2 regions of the Peribacillus sp. FSL E2-0218 genome follow, and region 1 is predicted to be linked to the other one. Evidence: riboswitches for the same ligand, from Rfam matches in the RefSeq annotation. Region 1 holds a riboswitch; the other holds the start of a gene.
What was found. Region 1 has a riboswitch for cyclic di-AMP ahead of MHI53_RS04990 (APC family permease). Riboswitches for the same ligand answer to the same signal wherever they lie in the genome.
Positions count from the first base shown of each region.

Region 2: another riboswitch for cyclic di-AMP. It lies ahead of MHI53_RS21390 (TrkH family potassium uptake protein); the one in region 1 lies ahead of MHI53_RS04990 (APC family permease).

Region 1 covers NZ_CP150304.1:1,035,269-1,042,851, forward strand. Annotated here, with positions in the region: gene MHI53_RS04960 (MFS transporter) at 1-301, opposite strand, end outside; gene MHI53_RS04965 (FadR/GntR family transcriptional regulator) at 317-994, opposite strand; gene MHI53_RS04970 (hypothetical protein) at 1,132-1,293, opposite strand; gene MHI53_RS04975 (hypothetical protein) at 1,560-1,730, opposite strand; gene MHI53_RS04980 (IS1182 family transposase) at 2,241-3,599, opposite strand; gene MHI53_RS04985 (hypothetical protein) at 3,949-4,089, opposite strand; cyclic di-AMP (ydaO/yuaA leader) riboswitch at 4,247-4,390, shown strand; gene MHI53_RS04990 (APC family permease) at 4,531-6,357, shown strand; gene MHI53_RS04995 (RhaT/GlcU family sugar-proton symporter) at 6,699-7,553, shown strand; gene MHI53_RS05000 (SDR family oxidoreductase) at 7,569-7,583, shown strand, end outside.
Region 2 covers NZ_CP150304.1:4,437,111-4,444,693, reverse strand. Annotated here, with positions in the region: gene MHI53_RS21405 (class I SAM-dependent methyltransferase) at 1-628, shown strand, start outside; gene MHI53_RS21400 (STAS domain-containing protein) at 931-1,764, shown strand; gene MHI53_RS21395 (TrkA family potassium uptake protein) at 1,952-2,608, opposite strand; gene MHI53_RS21390 (TrkH family potassium uptake protein) at 2,632-3,978, opposite strand; cyclic di-AMP (ydaO/yuaA leader) riboswitch at 4,142-4,284, opposite strand; gene MHI53_RS21385 (hypothetical protein) at 4,541-4,732, shown strand; gene MHI53_RS21380 (MFS transporter) at 4,951-6,204, shown strand; gene MHI53_RS21375 (TetR/AcrR family transcriptional regulator C-terminal domain-containing protein) at 6,251-6,850, opposite strand; gene MHI53_RS21370 (ABC transporter ATP-binding protein) at 6,975-7,583, shown strand, end outside.

The sequences.
Region 1 (7,583 bases):
CGACCGTTAATAATATCAAAGATGCAAATAAGGTGAGCTCCATCCCGAAACGCCGGGCTATCCTAGGTGCAAATGGAGATAATAAAGCGAAAGAGAGCAAAGGCAAAGTCGTTAAAGAACCAGATAGTGCATTGGTGATTCCCAATGCATCGCGGATCGATGTTACAAGGGGACCGACTGATGTAAGGGGAGCCCTTAGATTGGCTGCGAGTAGGATAATTCCGATGATGAGCAGTCCAAGTTTGGTATTACTATTCAGTTTGTTTTGTTCTAGCTGATTTACCGCTTGTTGCATGGCCATAATATTCCTCCGTACTTAGTCTATGAATTTTTTGAAATGTGCAATGTATCCATTCACCGAATCGATTGCCCGCTCCACATCCTGGTCGATGATGGCTTCAACTAGATTGCAATGGATGCTTAAGTGTAAATTCGCATCAGGACTCATCCCAGCGATTTGATGGATCGAATCATGCAAGGAATCCTCCATATGTTCGTACAAGTCAATCAATAAGCCATTATGTGAGGAAGCCATGATCGTTTTATGCAACTGTATATCCGCTTCCTCATATGCCTTGAGGTCTTTGGCTTCTGCCGCTTTGCTGCAGGCTGTTAGGTGCAGCCGTAATTTTTCGATATCTTCTTGATCGCGTCTAGCAGCGGCCAATTGGGCTCCTTGCCTTTCAAGGGCATGACGCACCTCTAACGTTTCAAATAAACTTGATCGTTGGATCCTTCTTTGAAATGCGGCGCCCAAGGCACTTGCTGATTTGACGAATGTTCCTTTTCCTTGTTGCGTAATTAAAAGTCCTGCATAAACAAGAGATCGTATCGCTTCTCTTAATGTATTTCTGCTTACATCGAATTGTTTGATCAAATCCATTTCAGGCGGAATCTGACTTCCAATCTCCCATTCGCCGGATTCGATTAATGTCTCGATTTGGGAAACGACCTGTTCGACAAGTGATAAACGATTTGCTTTGGATATGGACAACAAATACACCTCAAATTTGTAGGATGATTGGTTCATTGGATATTTTAACATATGTATGGTGAAAATATAATAAAAAGGCAGGATTATCAGGATAAAATCTTCGGGAATTTCAATTTTTGGGGATAAGTGGATAATATTTAGAAGCCCTGAATTTCATTCGGGGCTTCTAAATAGGCTATCACGACACTTGGACCGGCCATATTCAATGAATCGGAACTTCCCTTGAAGATCCCTGTTCCAATCAGTCCGACCAAGGCCATAAACTGGACATGCCTTGGCAAATGATGCGTCTTTTCCATTTGATAAAGGCCCTTCCATGGTTATGTATACAAACCAATCTTTTTTAATTGAACGCTTTAAGTGCTAAAAAACTATATTAATATATCATGATTCGTAAAAAAGTAAATTTATTCCACTCAGGCAACTTTATTATGTGGAATTCTTATCTGTAATTAAACATCTTTTGATGGGACGCGTGTGTATGCTGAATAATAAAAACCGGCCTTTAATAGGTCGGTTCAGATCGTATCTATGAAGAATGATGGGGGCAGTTAATGCCATGAGATCATTCAAACTTATCTATAGGAGCGGAAAGCGACTGTCTGTTTTCAGTTTCTTGCACAGTCTCAACATCCTTTTGAAATTCTAAAAATCCGGTGTATACTTGCGCGGCCATCCCTAGATATGGCAATTCTGTGTGAATGATACCCATTCTGGGTGAATGATGCATATACATTTTTCATCCCTCCTTTTGAAATTAAGATAACCCTAAAAGTAAGGACGTCAATAAGTCTTCCCATTGGGTTTCATCAACCCAAACATTAAGCCCCAGGGACGGAAGGAGTGAAAAAGTGGACTACGGTATGGACCTGGTGGGAAATTGGCGGGGGGAATATGGATACGCTGGCTTGTCATCTAAGGCTAACGCACCTATAAGCCCATGAAGTGGAAAAAACATGCTTACCTTATTCAAGACTTAAATCAAGTAGTATCATCATTGCTGTTTAAGGTTAGTTTCTTGCTGCTTTTGGTGATGACTACTTTATCATTCTATGAGGATAAGCTAAAACGGTTTGGACGAGTCGTCAAAGAAAGGCAGGGCAGCCAAAAAAACTCCGGTTGAATTAACCGGAGTTTCAGTTTGTAGACAAAAGGGGTTCGGAATTAAAAAATTCCGAACCCCTTTTGAAATTCCTTTGAAATTTTGACCAAAGGTTACGAGATTTGGGCTCTTCGAGCCACTATGTTAAGCCGTTTTAGGACCTTGCCATGTCCAAGTGGCCATCTTCTTTACATTCATGGCAGCGAAAGTAAGCATCGCCTGCATCGACAATTTTTTAAGTCCCCTTAAAGTAGTCCAACGCATACCATGCTTTTCTTTTGCATCTGCGAATACACGCTCAATCGTTTCTTTGCGTTTCGCATATATAGGTTTTACCTCTTGATGATGACGCAGATGATCTGCTTCTTCCACATATGCTTGCCAGATATGCCGTGTCACTACTTTTTGATGGTCTTTGCTTTCCGTACACCGTGATAAAAATGAGCATGTTGCACAAATTTGTTTGGGCGATTTGTACTCGCGATAGCCCTCTTTATTTGTTGTTGAGTACTTTAAAGTTTCTCCCGAAGGGCAAAGGTAACAATCAAAGTGTTCATCGTAAACATAGTCATGTTTGCGAAAGAATCCTTCTTTTGTACGAGGACGTGTATAGGGTAAAGCAGGTGTGATTTCTTTGTTAAATAGGTAGCTTGTAATCGCTGGTGTTTTATAAGCTGCATCTGCGGCAACTGCTTCTGGTTTTCCAACTTTCTCAATCACTTGCTCAACAAGTGGCTCCAAAATATGACTGTCATGTGTATTACCAGGTGTTACAATCGTTCCCAATACAAAACCGTTGCCGTCTGCGGCCGCATGGAATGAATAGGCAAACTGTTTTGTTCGTTCATCTTTCACATAGTAGCCACTCTCAGGATCCGTAGTACTTTCTTTAATTGCTTTGGTTTCTTCCTTATCAAATTTATCTGGTGGAAAAGGCTTCTTTCCATGGTTTTCACGATCTTGATTGATTTCTTCTTGAAGACGTCCTTGATACGCTCGTGTTTCTTTACGAACGATTTTCTTTTCAAATTTCCGTTTATTCGCACTGGCTTTCACATGTGTGGAATTCACGAAAACGTGTTCTACACTTATTAACTTTTTATTAGCAGCTGTCATTAAAATGCGACAGAAAATCTGTTCAAACAGGTCTGTATCTTTAAAGCGTCGCTCATAATTTTTTCCGAACGTAGAGAAATGAGGTACTTTATCATGGAAACCATAGCCTAAGAACCAACGGTAAGCCATATTGGTTTCAACTTCTTCAATCGTTTTACGCATGGAACGAATACCGAAGGTATATTGAATGAAAGTCAGTTTAACTAAAATAACTGGATCAATACTTGGGCGTCCTACCTCTGAGTACATATCTTTCACCAAGTCATAAATGAAAGTGAAGTCAATGGCAGCCTCCATTTTACGAACCAAATGGTTCGGTGGCACCAGTTGATCTAAAGTAATCATTTCAAGTTGATCTCGCTGAATAGAATCATGTTTAGAAAGCATCCTCATCACCTCAAGTTTTAATCCTTCAATTTTAAAACAAAAATGACTCCAGTCAAAAGTGTTCTATCTAAAAGGTAAGACAAAGTTGATTGGAACGGAAGGTACGAGACTCCTGCGGGAAAAGCGCGTCTAGGGGAGACCCCGCAGGCAAAGCCGAGGAGGCTCCCCGACCGCCCGCGGAAAGCGAGTGCCTGGAGTGGAAATCAACGTCTAAATTGTACAGGCCATAAAAATAGACAAACTCGATTTTCATCGAGTTTGTCTACAGTCTGAAACTCCGGTTGAATTAACCGGAGTTTTTTTATAGCGCTATGGATAAGTACGAAACATCCAGTAGGATAGGGGAAATTCAGCTTCTTTCTTCATCGTCCGGATGCTGGAGGTGATGCTTATTTTCATTTAGGGGCCCGCCAAATTGTTCATTGATTTCTTTAACCACTTCATCTAAAAATTCATCCGATAGGATCGGTTTCATTGTATTTTTAGCCATACGAATCACGGTCATCCTTTCTGAATTTGCTGGGCTTGGATCTCGTAGGAAGCATAGATTATCAACATAACCTTAGTTGCAAAAAAATATTCTTTTTACAAGGAAAATTTTCATTTACTTTTCCAGTTCACGGGAGTATGATAATCAACAGTTTCATATTTCTAAATCGCTTAAACCATTTGGTGCGGGGGACCCGTTATAGGGATTATTGTATAATCCAAGGGGTGAATCCTTCCAAGGTAGGGCTACTCTTAGGTCCGAATCCGACAGCTAACCTCGTAAGCGTTATATGAGAAGGAAGGTGGAGCTTGTTAGACAAAAAAATTGATGTCTGCAGGTCTATTTAGTTATGACTTGCAGGCATTTTTATTTTTTTCTGTTTTTTTGCTTTAGCAGGGTAACCTAAACTTATTACTAAAAAACATGGCGGGTGAATTTTTGATGTTATCATCAATAAAGAGGTTCTTGATAGGAAGACCCTTAAAATCAAATGCACTGGGTGATCAAAAGCTTAACAAAACAAAAGCGTTGGCCATTCTATCTTCTGATGCTCTGTCCTCAGTCGCATATGGTCCGGAACAAATATTGATCGTCTTGATCACGGTTGGTGCTGCGGCATTTTGGTATTCCATACCGATTGCCATCGGGGTCTTGATCCTGTTAACGGCGCTTATCTTGTCCTATAGGCAAATCATTTTTGCTTACCCGCATGGCGGAGGCGCCTATGTCGTTTCAAAAAACAATTTGGGCATAAATCCAGGGCTGATCGCTGGCGGATCCTTATTGGTGGATTATATATTGACGGTGGCCGTGAGCGTTTCTGCAGGCACGGATGCCATCACGTCCGCTTTTCCCAGCCTGCATGCTTATAATGTCGGCATTGCCATCATTTTTGTGATCCTGCTTACCATCCTTAACTTAAGAGGGGTGACAGAGTCGGCTTCTGTATTGGCCTATCCTGTCTATCTGTTCGTTTTAGCATTATTCATCCTGATTGGGGTGGGACTATACAAAATCCTGACTGGGGATGTCTCACCTGAATTGCATGCTTCGATCGGAACCCCAGTCGCGGGCATCAGTTTATTCATCCTGCTGAGGGCATTTGCATCAGGCAGCTCCGCCTTGACCGGCGTCGAAGCGATTTCCAATGCAATCCCCAACTTTAAAGATCCAGCACCGAATAATGCAGCCAAAACCTTAATAGCGATGGGCTCGTTACTAGCTGTCTTATTTACGGGGATTGTATTTTTGGCCTATTATTTAAGCATTGTTCCAAGCGCAGAAGTAACGGTGGTATCCCAAATCGCCGAAGAAATATTTGGACGGAATTTCATGTATTTCTTCATTCAAGGCACGACGGCATTGATCCTGATTCTTGCTGCCAATACGGGGTATTCCGCTTTCCCGTTGCTAGCGGTCAATTTAGCCAAGGATAAGTTCATTCCAAGGATGTTTACGATAAGGGGAGACCGCCTAGGTTATTCCAATGGAATCATCATCCTTGGACTTGCATCGATTATCCTGATCGTCGCTTTTGGAGGGCATACCGAGAATCTCATTCCCCTTTATGCAGTAGGTGTTTTCATTCCATTCACCTTGTCGCAGTCGGGGATGATGGTTAAATGGATCCGGGAAAAGCCAAAAGGCTGGATCGTGAAGTTAACGATTAATTCCATTGGGGCAATGATTAGCTTTATTGTCACGATCATTTTCTTTTTAACAAAATTCGTTCATGTATGGCCTGTTTTGATCTTCCTGCCGATCATCATTTTCATGTTCCATCGCATAAGGAGACATTATGATGCGGTAGGCGATCAATTGCGCATCACTACCTGTGAGCAGACCCTGCCCATCCAAGGAAATGTTATCATCGTTCCTGTTGCCGGTATCACTCATGTAGTTGAGAATTCCTTGAATTATGCCAAGTCCCTTTCGGCAGATCAAATCATTGCCGTATACATCTCCTTTGAAAGGGAAGATGAAAAGAAATTCGAAGAAAAATGGAAGAAATGGCAGCCTGATATCAGGCTTGTCACGCTTCATTCCTACTACCGGAGCATCATTCAGCCCTTGACTAAATTTGTGGATACGGTTGAGCATAAGGCCAGTGAATCCAATTATCAAGTAACCGTGATCATCCCCCAATTCATTCCGAAGAAGGGCTGGCACAACATTCTCCATAACCAATCTAGTTTACTGATTCGTGCGTATTTACTTTATAGAAGGAATGTAGTGGTTACGACCGTTCCGTATCATTTGAAGAAATAATTGTCATATCATGATAGAAGCAACCCAACTCAGGGTTGCTTCTTACTTTTTGTCTGCAGTTTTTTTTTGCACTTCATTCAAAAAAATAAAAACTGCCCTTATAAACAGTTATTTCTCCGAAAAACAGAGATATATCAATGAAAACTGCATTTATATCTCCGAAAATAGAGATATATCAATGAAAACTGCACTTATATCTCCGAAAAAGATATCGATCCCTATCGATTAATGACCAAACTAAAAATTACCAAGGCTCAATTCACGGAGTGAGAACATATTAAGAAAAAGACTAAGTGAAATTTTCCTGCTTTAGTTTGGACATACATATATGGGGGTTGAAGATGGATATAGTATTAGCGCTCTTGCCGGCAGTGTTTTGGGGAAGCATCGTTTTATTTAATGTGAAGCTGGGAGGCGGACCTTATAGTCAGACACTGGGAACAACGATCGGGGCCTTGATATTCTCAATCGGCGTTTATATTTTTGCCGATATCAAGCTTTCCCTTTTGGTATTTGGCGTCGGCGTCGTGTCTGGTCTGTTTTGGGCGGTTGGACAAGCCAATCAGCTAAAGAGCATCGATTTAATGGGGGTCTCCAAAACGATGCCGATATCAACTGGGTTGCAGCTCATTTCGACCACGTTATTCGGGGTCATCGTTTTCCATGAGTGGTCGACGATGAAGGCGGTCATTTTAGGCGTTTTGGCACTAGTTTTCATCATTATCGGAATTGTCCTGACCTCTTTGGAAGATAAAGAATCAAAAGAGGGGAAATCGGGAAACTTGAAAAAAGGAATCATGATTCTCCTCATCTCCACCTTCGGTTACTTGGTTTATGTGGTCGTGGCCCGGCTCTTTGATGTAGATGGCTGGTCAGCACTATTCCCTCAAGCGATAGGGATGGTGATAGGTGGACTATTATTGACGTTTAAACATAAACCGTTTAACAAATATGCCATTCGAAATATCATTCCCGGATTGATATGGGCTGCTGGAAACATGTTTTTATTCATTTCCCAGCCTCGAGTGGGAGTCGCTACAAGTTTTTCGCTGTCACAAATGGGCATTGTCATCTCGACGCTAGGCGGAATCATCATATTGCGCGAGAAGAAAACGAAACACCAACTAATTGGAATCGTTATCGGAATAATATTGATCATCATAGCAGGGGTCATGCTTGGATTGGCAAAAAGTTAATTGGAGGGTGATGGAATGTATAAGGATTTA
Region 2 (7,583 bases), 1.8 Mb from region 1:
TGCATTTTGGAATGGTTTTTACGAAGATCGTGAAAAGGGAATCCCTTTTTTCGAAAACCTTCCTGATGAAAATCTAGTAACGTATTTTGATGAGGGTCTGCTTGGTCCAGGGCAGGTTCTTGAGCTAGGCTGCGGCCCTGGAAGAAATGCCATTTACCTGGCTGAAAGGGGCTGTTCCGTCGATGCGGTGGACTTGTCACAAGAAGCCCTGAAATGGGGGATGGAACGAGCGGCAGAAAAGGATGTGCATGTGAACTTCATTCAAAGGAACCTATTCGACATCGAGATCGTGGAAGGAAAATATGATATCGTGTATGATTCTGGCTGTTTTCACCATATAGCCCCGCACCGAAGGCTGAAATATCTGGAGATGGTCAAGAAAGCGCTAAAACCTAAAGGGGCCTATTCGATTACCTGTTTTGTAGAAGGCGGCGAATTGGGTGGTGCCGCCATTTCGGATTGGGAGGTTTATAGGCAACGAAGCCTTATGGGAGGATTGGGCTTTACGGAAGAAAAGCTTAGGACCATTTTCAAGGATTTCGAAGTTGCGGAAATACGTAAAATGAAGAAAACGGATGAAGCATTTGGAATGCAAGGCCTCTGGACGGGTTTGTTCATGAAAAGGTGATGTTCTAAAAGAAATGGCTGCGAAAGCGGGATCTGGGAGCAGATCCTTTTTTTGAGTGCAAGTGGATTTGTTAACTAAAAATAAAAATGGTAAACTATTAAAATGAATTGATGCGAACGAATAATGTCCCAAACAATAGAAAAAATTTCAATGTTCATCCTTTTTTCGAAAAAATCAGTAGTTGTATGGTTTCAAAAACAGCAGGGAAGGTATAGGGGAAGAGGACTGCCAACTCGCGGTACCAGCAGACTTGAGACCAATTGAAATGAGTTCTTATAATAAATAAATAGGTGGAGACGTTTATGCATAGAAATAGAGAACTATATTCCTTTTTATTAAATAAAGCAAAGCAACTGACTGAAGATTGGTATGCAACCTTGAATAAAAACGATACGGCGGGGGTATACAGTTCTCCTGATCCCCAAGTTATCGAAAAACTGAAGCAGCAAAACTATCAATTTCATTTACATTTCTTTCAAATCTTCACGTTAGAAGAAAGCCAGTTCTTTAATGAGCTAGACGAATGGATTGAAGATATCGGTCAGGATGAGGAACATTTAAATACGCCCATCTATTACATATTGAGGGAATTTTTCCGGACACAAAAACAATATTTGGATTATATCGAGCAGTTTGCGGCATTGCATGAAGAGGAATATACCCAAGCGGAAATCAACTCCTGGTATAAGATCGTGGTTAGGGTGTTCAGTGAAGTGATGGAAAGGTTCACTGAGGCAAACCATAGATATGCCAACAAAATCATGAAAGCCCAGCAGCAAATGATCGATGAATTGAGCTCGCCCATCATTTCTCTTAATGATCATACAGCGTTACTCCCGCTGATTGGTGATATCGACACAGCGAGGGGCATGTCCTTGCTAGAGACCACGTTACAACAGTGTGCCGAAAAAAATGTCTCAAGACTGTTCCTTGATTTATCAGGCGTCCATTCCATAGATGGTGCATCCGCACATCAGCTGTCACAATTGATCGAATCCTTGCATCTCATCGGCATCCATACGACCCTTTCAGGACTTAGGCCGGAAATAGCGATGAAAGCAGTCAAGCTTCAACTGCCTTTTGAAAAGGTGACGGTCAAATCGACTTTAGCCCAAGCGATCCATACGATAAAATGATACATACATAAGCGCGGGGATGCTAGCTTTTAAAGAAACTTCGGAGTGCCGCCAAATGGCGGTCTTTTTGAATGATAGGATGTTAATACTGAAACCACATTTGATAGATACGCGCAAGATGGGAAACAATAATAGAGGGTGAAAGCTATCATTCCTCATGGATTCCATGACATAAACAGTCAGTGGATCATTCAATATTGGCAAAGACGGCTAGATCTTCTTTATTGCCAACGACTAGAAGCATATCTTTTTCATGAATATCCTGATCCGGTGATGGTGCTATGATGATTTCTCCATTACTGACGATGGCAATGACGCTGATATTATATGTTGCACGTAAATCGAGCTCTCTGAGGCTTTTTCCCTTCATGCTCATGGGGAGGATGATTTCCTCGATATTGTATTCTTTAGAGAGCTCTATATAGTTCAGCATGTTAGGGGAGAGAAGCTGATTCGCGACCCGTTCCCCCATATCCCTCTCAGGATAGATGACCCAGTCGGCACCGATTTTCGAGAGCACCTGGCCGTGATTTTTATTAAGGGCTTTGGCAATGACTTTTTTGACCCCAAGCTCTTTTAAAAGCAAGGTAGTTAAAATGCTCGATTGCATGTCATTTCCGATGGCTACGATGACACAATCGAAATTACGGATTCCGATCGATTTCAATGTCTCTGCTTCGGTTGTATCCGCAATGACTGCATGGGTAACGCTCAATTCCGCATTCTCGACACTTTCCTCATTGATATCAATCCCCAAAACCTCTTGGCCGGCCGTATATAATCTATGTGCCACACTGGTTCCGAATCTGCCTAATCCGATTACGGCATATTGTCGTTTGCCCATCTTCTACACGCCTCCTTTTATGATTAACCAATCATGATTTTCCCTTTTGGCCGACGGAACGGATCTGGTTTGCGCCGCATGGCGATAGCAAAGGCCAAAGTCAAAGGGCCCACACGGCCTGCAAACATCGTAAAAATGATGAGCATCCGGCCAAGCGGTGATAATTCTGGGGTCAAGCCCATTGAAAGTCCCACGGTGGCGAATGCTGAAGTGGCTTCGAACAAAATCATCAAGAAGTCACTTCCGCTTTCCGTGATGGCCAGCAGAATGGAGATGCTTGAAACCATGAATACGCCAATGAATGAAACGGATAATGCTTTGAAAATCGTTTCACTCACAATACGGTGACGGAATAAGACCACATCATCCTTTCCTTTAATCTGTGACCAAACCGTTCCGATAAGCGTCGCCAATGTAGTTGTTTTAATCCCGCCGCCAGTCGATCCGGGAGAAGCCCCAACGAACATCAAGAAAATGATGAGCAGCAAGGTAGGCTGAGTCAAATCAGGAATATCCAACGTATTAGAGCCTGCCGTCCTTGGTGAAACCGACTGAAATAAAGACGATAGCGTTTTACCCATCAAGGATAAAGGCTGCAATGTTTTGGCGTTGCCGAACTCGAATATAAAGATTAAAATTGCGCCGGCAATCGTAAGGATCAAGCTTGTCGTTAGAACGACCTTCGTATGTACGGATAAACGCTGGATATCACGATATTCGTATAGTTCATTCATCACGATGAAACCTATTCCGCCAAACGTGATGAGGAAGACGACCGTAAGGGTTATGAATGGATCCGATACATAGGGGGTTAAACTCCTGAATTCCCCCATTAAATCAAAGCCGGCATTATTGAAATTCGATATGGAATGAAAAACCCCATAATAAATCGCTTTGCCGATTGGCATGTCAAATGAGAAGCGAATCGATAAGATAAGGGCGCCCATGCCTTCAATGATGGCGGTGAAAATCAAAAGTCGTCTCACTAACCTGACTACACCTGCCATGGATAGATTATTTAAGGACTCCTGCAAAAGTAACCTGCCTTTTAAGGAAATTTTCTTGCCTAAAAGGAAAAAGAAAAACGTCGCAAATGACATGAATCCTAAGCCGCCTATTTGAATCAGTGTCAAGATGACCAACTCGCCAAAAGTGGTGAAAGTCGATCCCGTATCCACTACGACAAGCCCTGTTACACAAGTAGCGGATGTTGCGGTGAAAAGAGCATCCAGAAAAGAAAGACCATGCCCGCTTTCAGTGGAAATCGGCAAGGTCAATAAATAGGACCCGATCAGTATCAGGATGCCAAACCCGAGTACAAGTATTTTTGGCGGATCCAATAAATTTTTTGCTTTTATCAAATTGATCATCCCTGCCTATGATAATGTAATGTGTAACATTATATGAATATATGAACCATCAATCTTTCATTCCGAAGCTTTTAGAGCATAATAAAAAGACCTGCGAAAAACCTCGAACGGCTAATTTGACACAAATAACGTGCAAAAAAGCTTCCGAATTAGGCGGTCTTATGACCTCCTTCGCTTTAGCCGACGAAGTTAGCTGACGGGTAGGATGGCGAAAGAGCTGATCTCATCCCTTCTGCAAGGCAGAATTAACCCCAAATGATTGGGTCCTCCGTACTCAAATCCTTTGAGTTTTGGCCGAATTATATTAAATGGATAAAACGTATTCTACTCCCATCATTTAGCAGTTGTAAACCCCTAAATTGTAAAAAAATATTTCTTTAACAAAACTGAAAATTAACATTTCATTTACATTTTGAAAACGTATTGACAAATATTAGTTAGCACATTATGATAGGTTCGATTCATTCAAAAAATAAAATTCAGACAATATATATAATCGTTATTTTGGGGAAATCCTAAATAAAATCAAACACACTTTACAAAGAAGGCGGGCAAGGCAATTATGGAGAAGACGTTCAATCGATATGTTATCAATGCTACAGGCAAGGGCGGCCAGACATACTTAACACAATGCCAGGATAAAGATGCACTAAGGAAATGGATAGCCGATCATGAGGATCAAATCATCATGAATGAATTAAGAATAACCGACAAGAAAAAGAATCCTTTGTTAAAATTCTTTTCCCAAAGGTGAAAATCGTCCATTTCTTCTGCGGCAATATAACTTGAACGAGCCGAAAAATCCATATCTTGTTTCGCTTTCAAACTCATTGCCGATCAATGGGTTTTTTTGCGTTGGAATCATTTACATGTCGGAATGGATAATGTTAAAATTTAGGGAAAAAGGACTTCGTTGTAATACCGGATAGGGAGGCCATTCAGCCGGGCATGACAACCAGGGGTGGGGAATAGATGAGATTCAAACATGTAATGTCATCATGGAAGTATCCTTCCATTTTATTGTGCGGAATCGGGATTTCGAACTTCGGCGCATGGGTGTATTTCATCGCCCTCAATTTAATCGTTCTTGATTTGACCAAGTCTCCCTTAGCAGTCGCTGGTTTATATATGGTGAAACCGTTGGCGGTATTGTTGACCAATGTTTGGGCTGGCAGCGTCATCGATCGGAGAAATAAGCGGAATATGATGGTCACACTTGATCTATTCCGGGCGACATTCATCGCTTTGCTGGCATTGACTTCCTCCATTTGGGCGATCTATTCGCTCGTATTGGTGATCAATATGGCAGAGGCCGTGTTTGGTACAACATCAAGGACGTATATAACAAAATTAATACCAATCGAACAAAGAAAACGATTCAACTCATTGCGAAGCTTGATCGATTCAGGGGCTTTTTTGATTGGACCAGCGATAGCGGGTCTCCTTTTCATAATCGGCACCCCCGTCGCTGCCATCTATATCAATGCTCTAGCCTTAGTATTATCAGGCGTGATCACGCTATTCATGCCAGATCTTGAAAAGGATGATTCCTTTAGCCTTATCGATCGCCACCTATCCTGGGCCATCGTGAAAAAGGATTGGGGCATCGTCCTCGATTACAGCCGGAAAGCCTCATATGTGATGCTCATATATTTCTTGTTCAGCTGCATGGTCGTAATGGAAACGGCCATGGACTCCCAAGAAGCAGCATTTGCCAAAAGCGTGCTTTCTTTGTCGGACAGCGATTACGGATTCCTCGTAAGCATCGCCGGGGCGGGTATCATTGCCGGAGCAATCATAAATGCATTATTCATCAGTAAAGTGCGGATATCCTATCTGATTGGCCTGGGTTCCGTATGTGTTTCGATCGGTTATATGATTTATGCCGTGTCGACTTCGTTTTCAATCGCGGCCACGGGATTTTTCCTTATTGCCTTTTCATTGGCTTTTGCTAATACTGGCTTTCAAACTTTTTATCAGAATAATATCCCGGCGGACATCATGGGGAGGGTGGGCAGCATGTTCGGTTTGTTGGAAGCATTATTGATCATTATGACAACAGTGATTGTCGGTGCTTCTGCCCATTTCCTTTCGATTCGGTTCGTCGTGATTGCAGGTTCCGTGATGCTTCTTGCGTTTTCGATTTTATTATGTGTACTCAGTATGAAGCCAGTGAAAAGCAGGTATTATTCCAGTGAAGGGGGAATGGCGGAGAAAAAGGTGTAAGCGACCTTTCCGAAAAGGCATGCGGTGAACATGCCTTATATCCATTTCATTTAATGAATGTGCGTAATTGGCTGATGAAATTCAAGATTTGAAAATGTATCTTTGCCATTTCCTCCACTGGCTGTTCCTCGCAATTTTCCAGCCATTCCTGGATCACCCCTAAAATCGCCGATGTCAAAAAGGCGTGCATATATGTTCGAAATGCTTCATTGAGAGCCGCAGGATGCTGGCTGATCAATCGATCCAAAAGGACATCACCGAAAACACGCTTTATTTTTTTCGCAAAAGAAGGATCGCCCTGATCACCAAGAATCGCCCTCAAGGGTTGGGCATGCTCACCGATGAATTGGAAAATCGCGACGAAAGGCGGATATAGCTGTTGCTGATGAAGGGCAAGGAGTGCCTCTTTCGGTAAAATCGCCGTAATGCGTGCTTGAAGTTCATCCAGCAAGTCTTGCTGTAATTGATCCATCAACGCATATTTATCTGCATAATGAAGATAGAAGGTGCCTCGATTGATGTTCGCACGCTCTGCAATCTTCTTTACCGACACATGCGTAAATCCTTCTGCTTCAACGAGTGCAATGAAGTGATGCTGGATATGCGCCTTCGTTTTTTGTATCATTTCCTCATGAATCGATGCCATCTGAATATCTCCCTCACTTCACTGAACATTTTTCAAAATCTGTTCATTGTATTGAAACTCATGCTACCTTAGAATGATGATACATTCAACACCGTGTTAATTAAAGTGGAAGGGAGTGCGTCCAATGAAACATGCGATTATCATGGAAGGTATTGCCAAAGGCTTTCAACATAAAAGGGTCATTCAGCCCTTGGACCTCACGATAGAAAAAAGTGGAATATTCGGCTTGTTAGGTCCTTCAGGATGCGGTAAGACGACCTTGATCAAAATGATTGTCGGCCTGATTAAGCCGGATGCCGGGAGCGTCACGGTTCTCGATCATAAGGTGCCAAATGAAACATTGTTGATGGAAATCGGCTATATGGCACAATCCGATGCTTTGTATACTGAGCTGACTGGTGCTGAAAACCTTGAGTTTTTTGCGAAGCTATATCGGTTATCGAAAAAGGAAAGAAGCGAGCGGATCCGATATGCAGCTGAAATCGTCGGATTAACGAATGATTTGAACACTCGGATTGCCCATTATTCCGGGGGGATGAAGCGCCGTTTGTCCTTGGCGATCGCCCTCATCCAAAATCCCGAAATCCTCATTTTGGATGAACCGACGGTGGGGATCGATCCTATGCTAAAACGAAACATTTGGCAGGAGCTGGAGCGGTTAAGAGATGAAGAGCACAAGACGATCGTGATAACGACGCATGTCATGGATGAGGCAGAACGATGCGATGAACTG